DNA from 3 places in the Mesorhizobium sp. XAP4 genome. Region 2 is predicted to be linked to each of the others. Evidence: riboswitches for the same ligand, from Rfam matches in the RefSeq annotation. Region 2 holds a riboswitch; each other region holds the start of a gene.
The links. A riboswitch is a leader RNA that binds a small molecule or an ion and turns the genes downstream of it on or off. The one in region 2 is predicted to bind cobalamin.
Positions count from the first base shown of each region.

Region 1: another riboswitch for cobalamin. It lies ahead of P3C39_RS04995 (CbtB domain-containing protein); the one in region 2 lies ahead of bluB (5,6-dimethylbenzimidazole synthase).
Region 3: another riboswitch for cobalamin. It lies ahead of P3C39_RS04835 (DUF1636 family protein); the one in region 2 lies ahead of bluB (5,6-dimethylbenzimidazole synthase).

Region 1 covers NZ_JARIXW010000001.1:996,803-1,001,076, forward strand. Annotated here, with positions in the region: gene P3C39_RS04985 (DUF1624 domain-containing protein) at 1-787, opposite strand, end outside; gene P3C39_RS04990 (MFS transporter) at 1,011-2,210, shown strand; cobalamin riboswitch at 2,276-2,472, shown strand; gene P3C39_RS04995 (CbtB domain-containing protein) at 2,508-2,687, shown strand; gene P3C39_RS05000 (CbtA family protein) at 2,703-3,473, shown strand; gene cobU (bifunctional adenosylcobinamide kinase/adenosylcobinamide-phosphate guanylyltransferase) at 3,466-3,981, shown strand; gene cobO (cob(I)yrinic acid a,c-diamide adenosyltransferase) at 3,983-4,274, shown strand, end outside.
Region 2 covers NZ_JARIXW010000003.1:415,319-419,592, forward strand. Annotated here, with positions in the region: gene P3C39_RS15440 (hypothetical protein) at 1-970, shown strand, start outside; partial or broken gene bluB (5,6-dimethylbenzimidazole synthase) at 1,093-1,818, opposite strand; cobalamin riboswitch at 1,821-2,001, opposite strand; gene P3C39_RS15450 (histone deacetylase family protein) at 2,124-3,050, shown strand; gene P3C39_RS15455 (exodeoxyribonuclease VII small subunit) at 3,054-3,305, shown strand; gene P3C39_RS15460 (DUF2277 domain-containing protein) at 3,416-3,682, shown strand; gene P3C39_RS15465 (pirin family protein) at 3,722-4,274, shown strand, end outside.
Region 3 covers NZ_JARIXW010000001.1:964,213-968,486, forward strand. Annotated here, with positions in the region: gene cobN (cobaltochelatase subunit CobN) at 1-409, opposite strand, end outside; gene cobW (cobalamin biosynthesis protein CobW) at 428-1,465, opposite strand; gene P3C39_RS04835 (DUF1636 family protein) at 1,468-1,896, opposite strand; cobalamin riboswitch at 1,935-2,139, opposite strand; gene P3C39_RS04840 (winged helix-turn-helix domain-containing protein) at 2,170-3,369, opposite strand; gene P3C39_RS04845 (NADH-quinone oxidoreductase subunit A) at 3,702-4,067, shown strand; gene P3C39_RS04850 (NADH-quinone oxidoreductase subunit B) at 4,058-4,274, shown strand, end outside.

The sequences.
Region 1 (4,274 bases), on a different contig from region 2:
TGAGGAAATTCACCTGCGGGGTTTCGACCTGCGCCGGCATGATCTGCGAGAACAGCCAGACGCAGCCGATCAGCAGCGGCTGGTGGATCAAATAGAAAGCCAGGCTGTGCCGGCCGATGAAGACCAGCGGGTTGGCCAAGCGACCGGGCGCCAGATTGGCAAGCCTGGCAAGCAGGCCGGCACCTGCGGCGAGTTTCGTCACCGCGATGCCCGCAAGCACGGCGCCGAACCACGGAAACAGCGGAACGTAGTCGTTGGAGCGCGGATTGATCGCCGACAGGCCGACCCACCACAGCCATGGGTGATCGAAGGCCTCGAAGCGCAGATAGACGGGGGCGGCGATAACGAGCGCGGCGACGACAAGCGTCAGCAGCGCCGGCAGGCGCAGGAAGGCGAGACCGAGCAGGCTGGCCAGCGCGATCTCGTGCAAGATGCCGAAGAAGATGAAGCCGTCCGGAGTGGCGATGCGGGTAACGACCGAAATCGCGATCGCGGCTCCGGCGACCATGGCGAACCGCTTCCAGAAGCCGTTCCAGCGGATTTGTCGGCCGTGGGCGAGATACAGGCTGACGCCGACCAGGAACAGGAAGGTCGAGGCGATGCAGCGCGCGTAAATCTTCCACCAGCCGAAGGCGGTCAGGCCGGGATCGGTGTAGCCGAAGAACTCCAGATCCCAGGTGAAATGGTAGCTTGCCATGGCGATCAGCGCGATGCCGCGCACGATGTCGATGGCGACGATGCGCTTTGGTCGATCCTGAACGGGTGCGGTCGGCGTTTGGATGCTCATGGTCTCGCATTCTGATTCAGCCCCGCTGGAGGACTATCACGGTTGCCCAGGACAAAAGAAGACCGGCAACCCTGCCGATAACGCCGGATCAGCCGCGGCATTGTGCCAGTGCCGGAAAGCCTTTGGCCGGCTTCGCTTTTGCCGGATGCACGTCGGTTTCCTCTTATTGGCGCTGAGGTCGCCACGGCAGATTTGACCCGGTGAATCTGCTTCGGGGAAAGCAATGTCCACCCATGTGCGCCATCCGATCTGGCTACCGGCCCTCAAGGCCGCGGACGCGCGCACCTTCGCTTCGCTCTATGCGGTCGAATCCTTCGCCCGCGCCACGGTGTCGAGCGTCATCCCGATCCAGGCTTACGAGATCCTGCACAACGAGCAGATCGTCTCGATCCTCTACACCGTCGTGGCGATGCTCGGCCTGTCGGTGACATTGTTCATGCCGATGCTGATCCGCCGTTTCGCCCGGCGCTGGGTCTACACGGCGGGCGCCTGCCTGCTGGCCATCGGCTCGCTGTTCTTCGCCACCGACACGCTTGCCGGGCAACTGGCCGGCATGCTGTGCCGGGTGATGGGCGCCAGCGCGCTGTCGATCACGCTCAACCTCTACATCATGGACCACATCCGCAAGACCGACTTCATGCAGGCCGAATCGCTGCGCATGGCGTGGTCGATGCTGGCCTGGACCGGTGGGCCGACGCTCGGCATCTTCCTCTACACGCGCTTCGGCGTCTATGCCGCGCATGGCGCGGTGGCCGTGTTCGCGTTAGCGCTGCTGGCATTGTTCTGGACCTACCGGCTCGGCGACAACCCGTCGATCCGTCCCGGCAAGACGCGACCAGCCAATCCGCTCGCCAATATCGGCCGCTTCATCGCCCAGCCCAGGCTCAGGCTGGCCTGGCTGATCGCGTTTGGGCGCTCCTGTTTCTGGACGACGTTCTTCGTCTATGGGCCGCTGTTCATGGTCATTACGGGTGAGGGCAAGCTGGCCGGCGGCCTGCTGGTTTCGGCCGGCAACGCGCTTTTGTTCATGGCGATTTTCTGGGGCAAGGCGGGAAAGCGCTTTGGCGGCCGCAGGACCATGACATTTGCCTATTTCGCCATGTCGGTCGCGCTTCTGGCGGCGGGCTTCGTCGGCGAAACCGTGCCGCTGCTCACCGGCGCCTTCCTGCTCTGCGGCGCCTTCTTCACCATTGCACTCGACGCGCTCGGCTCGACCGCCTTCATGCGCTCGGTGCGCTCCTATGAAAGATCGCAGATGGCGGCGGTCTATCGCACCTATCTCGACTTTTCCGAGCTGACGCCGCCGCTGGTCTATTCGGTGGTGCTGGCCTTCTTCGGCCTGGGCTCGGTGTTCGTCACGCTTGGCCTGCTGGCGGCGGTCTGCGGCTTCGTGACGTGGCGCTATCTGCCGAAATCGCTTTGACCTTCATGGCGCATTCGCAACGGTCGCCGGCGGAATTTGGTTTGCCGGACGCGAGGATTCTGCCTATAGTCGCCGGTGTCGCCGGTTCCATTTTGGAGCCAAGAGGGAATGCGGTAAGGGCGGATTTCGCCCAATGCCGTGGCTGCCCCCGCAACTGTGTGCGGTAGTCCTCTCCATATGCCACTGAAGATTTTTCTTCGGGAAGGTGGGGAAGGACGCTGATCCGTGAGCCAGGAGACCTGCCGGCGACAGGAAACTGACTTCGATGCCCTCGGGTGGAGGGCGAAAGGACAAGACATGACTACCGCTTCCGTCTCCCTCGGCGCTTCCGTCTCCTCGCAGTCGCGCTTCATGCAGCTCGCGCTTGCCGCGCTGCTCGGCATTTTCGTGATGGGCTTTGTCGGCTTCTCGCATATCGATGCGGTCCACAATGCGGCTCACGATTATCGCCATTCGATGGCATTTCCCTGCCACTGACGAGGGGCTGACATCATGAACCTGTTTCGCAACGTCGTGTTCATCGCGGCGATCGCCGGGCTCGTGGCCGGCGTCGTTCTTGCCTGCATGCAGGCCTATGCGACCGTGCCGCTGATCCTGAAGGCGGAAGTTTACGAACAGGCGGGCGGCGGGCATCACCATGACCATGCCGCTCCGGCAGCAACGGATAGCAATGCCATGAGCACAGCCGCTCCGGCCCCTGCCGAAGCGACTGCCGCGGCGGAAGACGAGGGCTGGGCGCCGGCAGACGGTTTCGAGCGTTTCGCCTTCAGCGTGCTTGCCAACATCGTCACCGGCATCGGCTTCGGGTTGATCCTGGTCGCGGTTTCCGAATTCGCCGGCGGCATCGGTGGTTGGCGCCAGGGCGTGTTCTGGGGCCTGGCCGGCTTTGCCGTGTTCACGCTGGCACCGGGCCTCGGCCTGCCGCCGGAACTGCCGGCCATGCCGGCCGCCGATCTCACCCAGCGCCAGATCTGGTGGTGGGCAACGGTGGCGGCAACCGCTGCCGGTCTCGGCCTGATCGCGTTCCGCAAGTCGCTGCCGCTGGCGATCCTTGCCGTCCTTTTGATCGTCGCACCGCATGTTGTCGGGGCACCGCAGCCCGACAGTTACGAGACGGCGATTCCGGAAGGGCTGCATCACCAGTTCGTGGTGGCGGTGACCGTGACCAATCTGGTGTTCTGGCTGGTGCTCGGAGCGGTCGTCGGTGTGGTGCGCGGTCGCTTCACCGGCACCGCGACCAGCCTGCGCGACAGCTTTGCCTGATCGCAAGACACTGACCTTTCTCATCGGCGGTGCGCGCTCCGGCAAGAGCGCGCACGCCGAAATTTTGGCGACCGCCTTGCCGCCGCCCTGGACCTATATCGCCACGGCGCAAGCCTATGATGACGAGATGCGTGAGCGCATCGCGTTGCACCGGTCGCGGCGCGGCGAAGGCTGGACGACCATCGACGCACCGCTCGATCTCGCCGGCGCGCTTGCCGCCTTGCCGGACGATCGGCCGGTGCTTGTCGACTGCCTGACGCTGTGGCTGACCAACCATATGCTGGCCGAACACGATCTGGACCTTGAATGCCGGCGATTGGCGGAGGTGCTGTCGCGGCCGCGCGGACCCTGGTTCTTGGTGTCCAATGAAGTCGGCCAAGGCATCGTGCCGGACAATGCACTGGCGCGCCGCTTTCGCGATGCCGCCGGCCGGCTCAACCAGAAGGTCGCGGCGATTGCCGATACGGTGCTGCTGATGGTGGCGGGGCTGCCGCTCAAGGTGAAATGATATGACCGATATCGACAATAAGGACGAAGAGCGCCACCGCGCCAAGATGGCCAAGCGCAAGGCGGTGCAGGATGCCGAGGTGGCGAGCAAGACGGTCGAGAAGGGATTGCTCATCGTCAACACCGGCCCGGGCAAAGGCAAGACCACGGCCGCCTTCGGGCTGGCGCTGCGGATGCTCGGCTACGGCAAGCGCGTCGGTGTCGTCCAGTTCATCAAGGGCAAGTGGCACACCGGCGAGAAGGACGCCTTCGCCGCCTTCGGCGACCGTGTCGTGTGGCACGCGATGGGCGAGG
Region 2 (4,274 bases):
GATCGGCCGGTCGGTGTCCATCATGATGCGGACCTGGCCGTTCATCGTCTTTCGTATGATCGTCTATTTCGGCATCACGCTGGCCTACATCATGGCGAGCGGCACCGGAGCCTCGGTCGGCTATGGCGTCGGCCATATCTCCACCGATCCCGACGGGCCCATGTCCTTTGCCCTGTGGGGCGGCGTGGTCGGGTTTGGCATCGTCTCGATCGCGGTCTACTGGATCCGCGAATACATCCTCTATATCGTCAAGGCCGGCCACATCGCCGTCATGGTTCATCTGATCGACGGCCGCGACATTCCCGGCGGTCAGGACCAGATCGCCTACGCCAGGGATATCGTGACCCAGCGTTTTGCCGAGGCCAACATCCTTTTCGTCGTCGACCAACTCGTCAAGGGTGCCATCCGCGCCATCACCGGCCTGCTCGGCGGCATCGCCGCCTTCCTGCCTATACCGGGCCTGAGCGGCCTGGTCTCCTTCATCAACACGGTGATCCGCCTGTCGCTGACCTATGTCGACGAGATCATCCTCGGCTACAACATCCGCATCAATTCAGCCTCACCCTTCGAGACGGCGCGCCAAGGCGTCGTGCTCTATGCCCAGAACGGCAAGGTCATGGTCAAGAACGCCGTCTGGCTGGCGGTCATCATGTGGGGCGTTTCGTTCGTCATCTTTCTGATGATGCTGGCGCCTGCTGGTGCGATTCTGTTCCTGATGCCTGGCCAGCTCGCCGGCTGGGCTTTCGTGCTCGCCATCGTCTTCGCCTGGGCGTTCAAGGCGGCCTTCATCGAGCCTTTCGCCATCGCTTGCCTGATGCAGGTCTATTTCAAGACCATCGCGGGCCAGGTGCCGGATCCGGCCTGGGACGCCCGGCTGGCCGAGGCGTCGTCGAAGTTCAGGGAGCTCAAGGACAAGGCGCTCGCCTCCTTCGGCGGTTCGCGCTGGGGTACGGCCGGCGCCACACCCTGATCGGCCGGGCAGATGGTGTCTGGTGAGGCAGAAACGGTGTTGAGGCGCGCCACGGTGGACTTGAGCTGTGTCTCGCCTTGCCCGGAAAACGTCTCGCTCATGATCAGTTCCGGCAGCGGCAGCCGCCGTCCCCAACCATGCGTTTCAAGGTCCGGTTTGGAAGCGAACTCGGAAACACGGCCGACGCAGAGATAGGCGATTGGCGTTACGTGATCCGGAATGGCCAACAGCCGCTTCAGCGCCTCAGCCTCGATGATGCTCACCCAGCCGACGCCAACGCCCTCGGCACGCGCGGCCAGCCAGAAATTCTGCACCGCGCAGACGGTGCTGTAGAGATCCATCTCCGGATTGTGCCAGCGTCCCAGCGGCGAACCTTTCGAGCGCTGCCGGTCGCAAGTGATGCAGATGTTGAGCGCGCTTTCGCAGATGCCTTCCAGCTTGAGCTTGCGGTACAGCGCCTGTTTTTCCGCCTCGATCGCCGGCAGTTCCTGCTCGCGCGCGGCCAGGAACAGGTCGCGCACCCTTTCGCGTCGCTCGATGTCACGAATGACAATGAAATTCCATGGCTGCATGAAGCCGACCGATGGCGCATGATGAGCGGCAAGCAGCAGCCGCGCCAGCACGTCGTCATCGATCGCGGTGGGCAGGAAATGGCTGCGCACGTCGCGCCGCGTGAACATGGCGCGATAGACCGCATCGCGCGCATTCTGGTCGAATCCATCGTCAATGGCAGCGGTCATATGTTCCGGCATCGCTTGTCCCCTTGCGATTGCAGATTCAAAACGGTCAGAGCGTACTTTGTGCGTCCAAATGGACGCACGTCGCTCTGATGCCATCCGCCCGACCATGCGGATGACGATGCCTGCCAGGCCGGTCTTCTGGCTTGGGATCAACCCGCGTCCGGTGCCTTCCCGTCATCGACAGTGGCATTTACCGGCGCGGTCCCCCTCACAGCGTTGGGCACGCCACGGAATTCAACCGTGTTCCCGATTCTCCCGCTTGCGGCGGGCACCAGGCAGTACCCAGGGACCTTACGCCGAAGCGCCGGCGAGGCCAATGCCCGCGGCGACGCGAATGGACGCAGGCGCGATTTTCCCCAGTCATCGGCCGCCCGTGCATGGCCTTTGTCGATCCGGGTCACTAGATTAGGACGATGACCACCCGTCTCTACACGCATCCGATCTTCCTCGAGCATCTCACGCCGCCCGGACATCCCGAGCGGCCCGACCGCTTGCGCGCCATCGAGCGCGTGCTCGATGAGGAAGCCTTTGCCGGGCTCGATCGTATCCAGGCGCCGGAAGGCGACGAGGCCACCATCCTCTACGCGCATCCCGCCGATTTCGTCGCCCGCGTGCGCGCCGCCATTCCCGACGAAGGCATTGCCCGCATCGATGCCGACACCACTGCCAGTCCGAAGAGCTGGCAAGCGGCGATCACCGCGATCGGCGCCGCCAACGCCGCCGTCGATGATGTCTTTTCGGGCCGCGCCGACAACGTCTTCGTCGCCGCCCGGCCGCCCGGCCATCATGCCGAAAAGACCACGGCCATGGGCTTCTGCCTGTTCAACACGGCGGCGATCGCGGCGCGTTATGCGCAGAAGAAACACGGTGTCGAGCGCGTTGCCATCGTCGACTGGGACGTGCATCACGGCAATGGCACGCAGGATATTTTCTGGGACGATCCCTCGGTGCTCTATTGCTCGACACACCAGATGCCGCTTTATCCCGGCACCGGAGCGAAGACCGAAACGGGCGCCGGCAACATCGTCAACGCACCGCTGGCGCCGCAGACCGGCAGCGAAGTATTTCGCGATGCCTTCCTGTCGCGCGTCCTGCCCGCGCTCGACAATTTCGCGCCCGACCTGATCATCATTTCGGCTGGGTTCGACGCGCACCACCGCGATCCGCTGGCCGAGATCAATCTGACCGAGGATGATTTCGACTGGGCGACCGGCCAGTTGATGCAGCGCGCGGCACGCCACAGCGGCAACCGGCTCGTAAGCCTGCTCGAGGGCGGCTACGATCTGCAGGGATTGGCATTTTCGGTCGCCGCCCATGTCGGGCGACTGATGAAAGGATGAATGATGGCTGGTGAGACCAACGAAGACGTCAAGGCGATGAGCTTCGAGCAGGCACTCGATGCGCTGGAGAAGATCGTCGATGATCTGGAGCGTGGCGACGTGCCGCTCGACCAGTCGATCAGGATCTATGAACGTGGCGAGGCGCTGAAGGCGCATTGCGACCGGCTGCTGAAGGCCGCCGAGGACAAGGTCGAGAAGATCAGGCTGTCGCGCGACGGCAAGCCGGTTGGAACGGAGCCGCTCGACGCAGATTGAGGCCGGTCCGAACGATGGCCTCGCCTCACCGGTTTTTGGACATGATCATGATCGAGGCTATAACTCGTTGCGATTGAAACAGCTCAAGGACAAGAGGAGATACGGAAGCGATGTGCAGAAACATCAAGACCCTGTTCAATTTTGATCCGCCGGCAACCAATGACGAGGTGCGCGACGCGGCCCTTCAGTTCGTCCGCAAGCTGAGCGGAACGACGCGACCCTCGAAGCAGAACCAGCACGCCTTCGATCATGCCGTCGACGCCATCGCGGCCTCGGCGCGCGAACTGCTCGATTCCCTGGAAACCCATCAGCATCCGCGCAATCGCGAAGAGGTGGCGGCCAAGCTGCGGGCAAAGGCGGCCATCCGCTTTGCCTGATGCGGCCAGGCGGCCTTCGACCACCGACAAGGAGAGTCCATGAGCTTCTTCCCCGGGAAAGACCCTGAGGTGGGCGATGCGTTCGCCAGCGATCAGATCGAATTGATGGTCGTTCCGAACGCCAAGGACATCGGTGGTTTTCAGGTGCGCCGTGCCCTGCCAACGGCAAAAAGGCGGTTGGTCGGTCCGTTCATCTTCTTCGACCGCATGGGTCCCGCGATCCTGCGGGCCGGCCAGGCGCTGGACGTCCGTCCGCATCCGCATATCGGACTGTCGACGGTCACCTATCTGTTCGACGGCAAGATCCGGCACCGCGACTCCCTCGGCACCGAAATGGTCATTCAGCCCGGCGACGTGAATTTGATGACCGCCGGCCGCGGCATCGTCCATTCGGAGCGTACGCCGGAGGAACTGCGTGGCGCGCCGATGTCGGTATCCGGCCTGCAGACATGGCTGGCGCTGCCGGACGACAAGGAAGAGGTGGCTCCTGTGTTCGAGAACACAGGAGCGGTCAGGCTTCCCGAGATTGATGCCGAAGGCGTCAACGGGCGCCTCATCATCGGCGATTTCCAAGGATTACGGTCCCCGGTCA
Region 3 (4,274 bases), on a different contig from region 2:
CCAACTCCTCGCGCGGCAGCGTCGAGGCTTCGATCAGGCGCAGATCCTCGTCGCGGCATTCGCCGGGCAGCAGCGCCAGTTTTATGCCGCGTTCGCGGGCGGTCGAGGCAAGCTGGTCGCAGCCGTAGCGCCACCAGTCGTAGCCGCCGAGGATGCGCACGAGGATGATCTTGGCATGGCGGGCGACGCTGTCGACCCAGAGGTCGACGGACATGGGATGGCGCAGGTCGCGCAGTGCGGCCAGCCGCATCGAGGGCAGGCGGTCGGCATCGGTCCTCCACGCCGCCGCCAGTCCGGCGAGGTCGCTGTCGGTGAAGGACAGCGCCACGATATCCGCCGGCGTCTGCCGCAGATCGACCGGCTCGGCGAGGTCGTCGAGCGAGGCGGATGTCGTGGTGAGGATGTGCATCGCGACCCGTGTCCGAAATCAGCCGGCGAGTATACGCTCGATCGCCGGGCGGTTCAGCCCCTTCAGGCCGATGACGACGAGGCGCGAACGGCGGTCATCCTCAGCGGTCCAGGCACGGTCATAGTAATGATTGACGCGCGGTCCGACGGCCTGCAGCAACAGCCGCATCGGCTTGCCGCCGACCTCGACGAAGCCTTTTACGCGCAGCACGTTCTCTTCTTCGGCGACGGTGGCGACGCGCTTTGCCAGCTCGTCCGGATTGGCGATCGAGGCAATGTCGACGATGAACGTGTCGAAGTCGTCATGCTCGTGGTCGAAGGCGCCGTCATGATGGGATTTGCGGTTCTCGATGTCGTCCTCGACGGCGAGACCGAGCCCGAGCAGCACCGAGGGATCGACCTTGCCATGCGACGTCGGCACGATCTTCACCGCGCGGGCGGAGTGTTCGCCAATGATGGCATTGGCGCGGGCGGTGCCGGCGGCGTCCATCAGGTCGCTCTTCGACAGGATGATCAGGTCGGCGCAGGCGATCTGGTCCTCGAACAGTTCTTCCACCGGATCGTCGTGGTCGAGCGTCTCGTCCCCGGCGCGCTGCGCCTGGAGGGCCTCCATGTCGTTGGCGACGCGGCCTTCGGCCAATGCCGGTCCGTCGACCACGGCGATGACGCCATCGACGGTCACCCGGCTTTTCACGCTCGGCCACTGAAAGGCCTGGACCAGCGGCTTGGGCAATGCCAGGCCCGAGGTTTCGATCAGGATATGGTCGACCTTCGGCGTCAGCGACAGGATTTGGTCGAGCGCCGGGACGAAATCATCGGCGACGGTGCAGCAGATACAGCCATTGGCCAGTTCGACGATGTTTTCCTCGGGGCAGGTGTCGATACCGCATCCCTTGAGGATCTCGCCATCGATGCCGATGTCGCCGAATTCGTTGACGATGATGGCGATGCGCTTGCCGCCGGCGTTTTCCAGGAGATGGCGGACCAGCGTCGTCTTGCCGGCGCCGAGGAAGCCAGTGACGACGGTGCAGGGAACGCGGGATACGGAAGTGGTCATGGTCAATCCTTCAGCATGTCGATGGGTGGAATGCGGGCCACGAGGCCGCGCTTGAGGCTATCGGGGCGGCCACGCCACGGGATCAGGCCATCTTTCGAGGTGGCGAAGAGCTTTGCGCCTGTCACGAGGTCGGCGCCGCTGGTCGCGGTCAGGTCGCCGAAGACATAGCTCCAGCAACCGTCGCGCAGGATCGCGGCGCTGAGGCGCCGCTTGCAATTGCCAAGGCATTCGACGCTGCGGATGCGGATATCGTCGCCAGCGGCGGCGCGGCGCGTGTCGTCCGTCAGCAACTCGCCGGCGCGGGGATGAGCGTCGGAGCCGGTCTCATTGCGGCAGGAGCCGCAGACGATGATGGTGACGCCGGCCAAGGCATCATCATGGCCGGACGAAATATCCGCTGTGCCAGCCGAAAAACTGCTGTCGTGGTCCAAAGATCGGGCTCCTTGCCCGGAAACCCGCCGGGCGATCGGATTCTACAGTCGCAGACGGCAGGTCTCCTGGCTCGCGCGTCATCGCCTTGGGTAGCCGCCTTCCCGGGAACTCCCAGTGGCTTTCGGCCTTGGCTCTTCGCTTACAGTTGCGGGGACAGCCGCGGATTTGGGATTTTGCCCCGCACCGCATTCCCTCTTAGCCCTTGCCGTTGCGGGCAAGGGACCATCTGGAACCGGATTTAGGCTTTTGCGGGCGGCGGTGTCAACGCGAGCTTACGACACGGCTATGTCGGCCAGCGCCGGCCCCAAATCCCCGGCAGGCGTCACTTCGATGCGTTCGAGCCCGAGCCAACCTTGCATCTGCTTCAATTCCTCGAACAGCTCCGCAGCAGTTTCAGGCGGCGCACCGGGCTCCGCATAGGCTGCATGGACGCGCAGTATGCTGGCCGGGCGATCTGCCTTGAGGTCGATGCGCGCCACGATCCGGTCGCCGAGCAGGAACGGCAGGACATAATAGCCATACTGCCGCTTGTCGGCCGGTGTGTAGATCTCGATGCGGTAGTGGAAATCGAACAGCCGCTCGGTGCGCGAGCGCTCGAAGACGACCGGATCGAAGGGTGCCAGCAAGGCGCGGGCCTCGACTTTGCGCGGCAGACGGGCGTCCCGGTGAAGATAGGCCGGCTTGTCCCAGCCTTCGACACGCACCGGCAGCAACTCGCCCGTTTCAACCAGTTCCTCCAACCGGCCTTTCATATCGGCCGGCGACAGGCGGAAATAGTCGCGCAAATCGCTTGAAGTCGCCACGCCGTGGGCGCGGGCGGAAATGCGCAGCAATTCGCGGTGCGCGTCCTCAGGCGTCGGCACCGGCAGATCGAGGATCGCCTGCGGCAGCACGCGCTCGGGCAGGTCATAGAAGCGCTCGAAACCGCGGCGGTGCGCCGTGGTGATGCGGCCGGCCCAGAACAGCCATTCGAAGGCGTGTTTGGCATGGCTCCAGCCCCACCAGCCGCCCGAACCTTTCTGGCCCTCCAGCGCGGAAGCGGCGATCGGGCCGCGCTCGGCGACCTCGCGGTAGATCTCTTCGATGTAGGCGGCGTGTTCGCGGCCCCATTTGGCGAGACCCAGATACATTTCCTCGCCCCGCTCGGCGCGCTGCATGCGCCAGCGCATCAGCGGGTATGTCTCGACCGGCAGGAAGGAGGCCTCGTGCGCCCAATATTCGAAAACCATGCGCTTGCGCGTCACGGCCGCGTTGTCGAGCAGAGCGAGCGGGTAGGGGCCAAGGCGCGAATAGAGCGGCATATAATGAGCGCGCACCACCGCGCTGACGGAATCGATCTGCAACAGGCCGGTGCGGGAGAGCGTGCGGGCAAAATGCCGGCGGTCGGGCGTGCCGGTCGGGCGAGGATCGAGGAACCCTTGGGCGGCAAGGGCGATGCGCCGGGCCATCGGGAGCGAGATCTTTTCCTTCATGCAGGTATCACTTTGAAGTGTTTTGACCGAGGGTCGAATGGCTGATTCCAACCCAATGCTAGCAGGGTTTTGGCAGCATTCATGTCAGGAGAGAAAAGTGGAGTAAAAAGCGAAGGAAATCAAACAGGAGCGGATCGGACCAGTTTGCCGCGATATGCCGTCCAGGTCGATGTTTTGAACAAGGTTTGACTTGCTTCGCTGGAAGTGCTGCGCTAACCCTCGCCGCGTTGCAGCATAGGCCCTTAAAACGGTTCAGCGGTTAAACTGTCACGCTTCCGCATTAGGGTCCGGTGCTGTAATCAACGTGGATTGGCGCCAACGGAAAGCCGAGCATGAACGCACTCTTGAGCTCATACCTGCCCATCGTCCTGTTCATAGGCGTGGCGCTGGTTGTCGGCCTGGCGCTGCTGGCCGCGCCCTTCCTGGTGGCCTACCGCAATCCCGATCCCGAAAAGCTTTCCGCCTACGAGTGCGGTTTCAACTCGTTCGACGACGCCCGCATGAAGTTCGACATCCGTTTCTACCTGGTGTCGATCCTGTTCATCATCTTCGACCTGGAAGTAGCCTTCCTGTTTCCGTGGGCGGTGTCGTTTTCGAAGATCGGAATGCTCGGTTTCTGGTCGATGATGGTTTTTTTGGCGGTGCTGACCATCGGCTTTGCCTATGAATGGAAAAAAGGAGCGCTGGAATGGGATTGAACGACAGTTCAGGCACCCTCGTCGCGCCGAAGCCCAAGGGCATCATCGATCCCAACACCGGCAGGCCGGTGGGGGAGGACGATCCCTTCTTCCTCGAGATCAACAACGAGTTGGCCGACAAGGGCTTTCTGGTCACTTCGACCGAGGCGCTCATCACCTGGGCGCGCAGCGGGTCGCTGATGTTCATGACGTTCGGCCTCGCCTGCT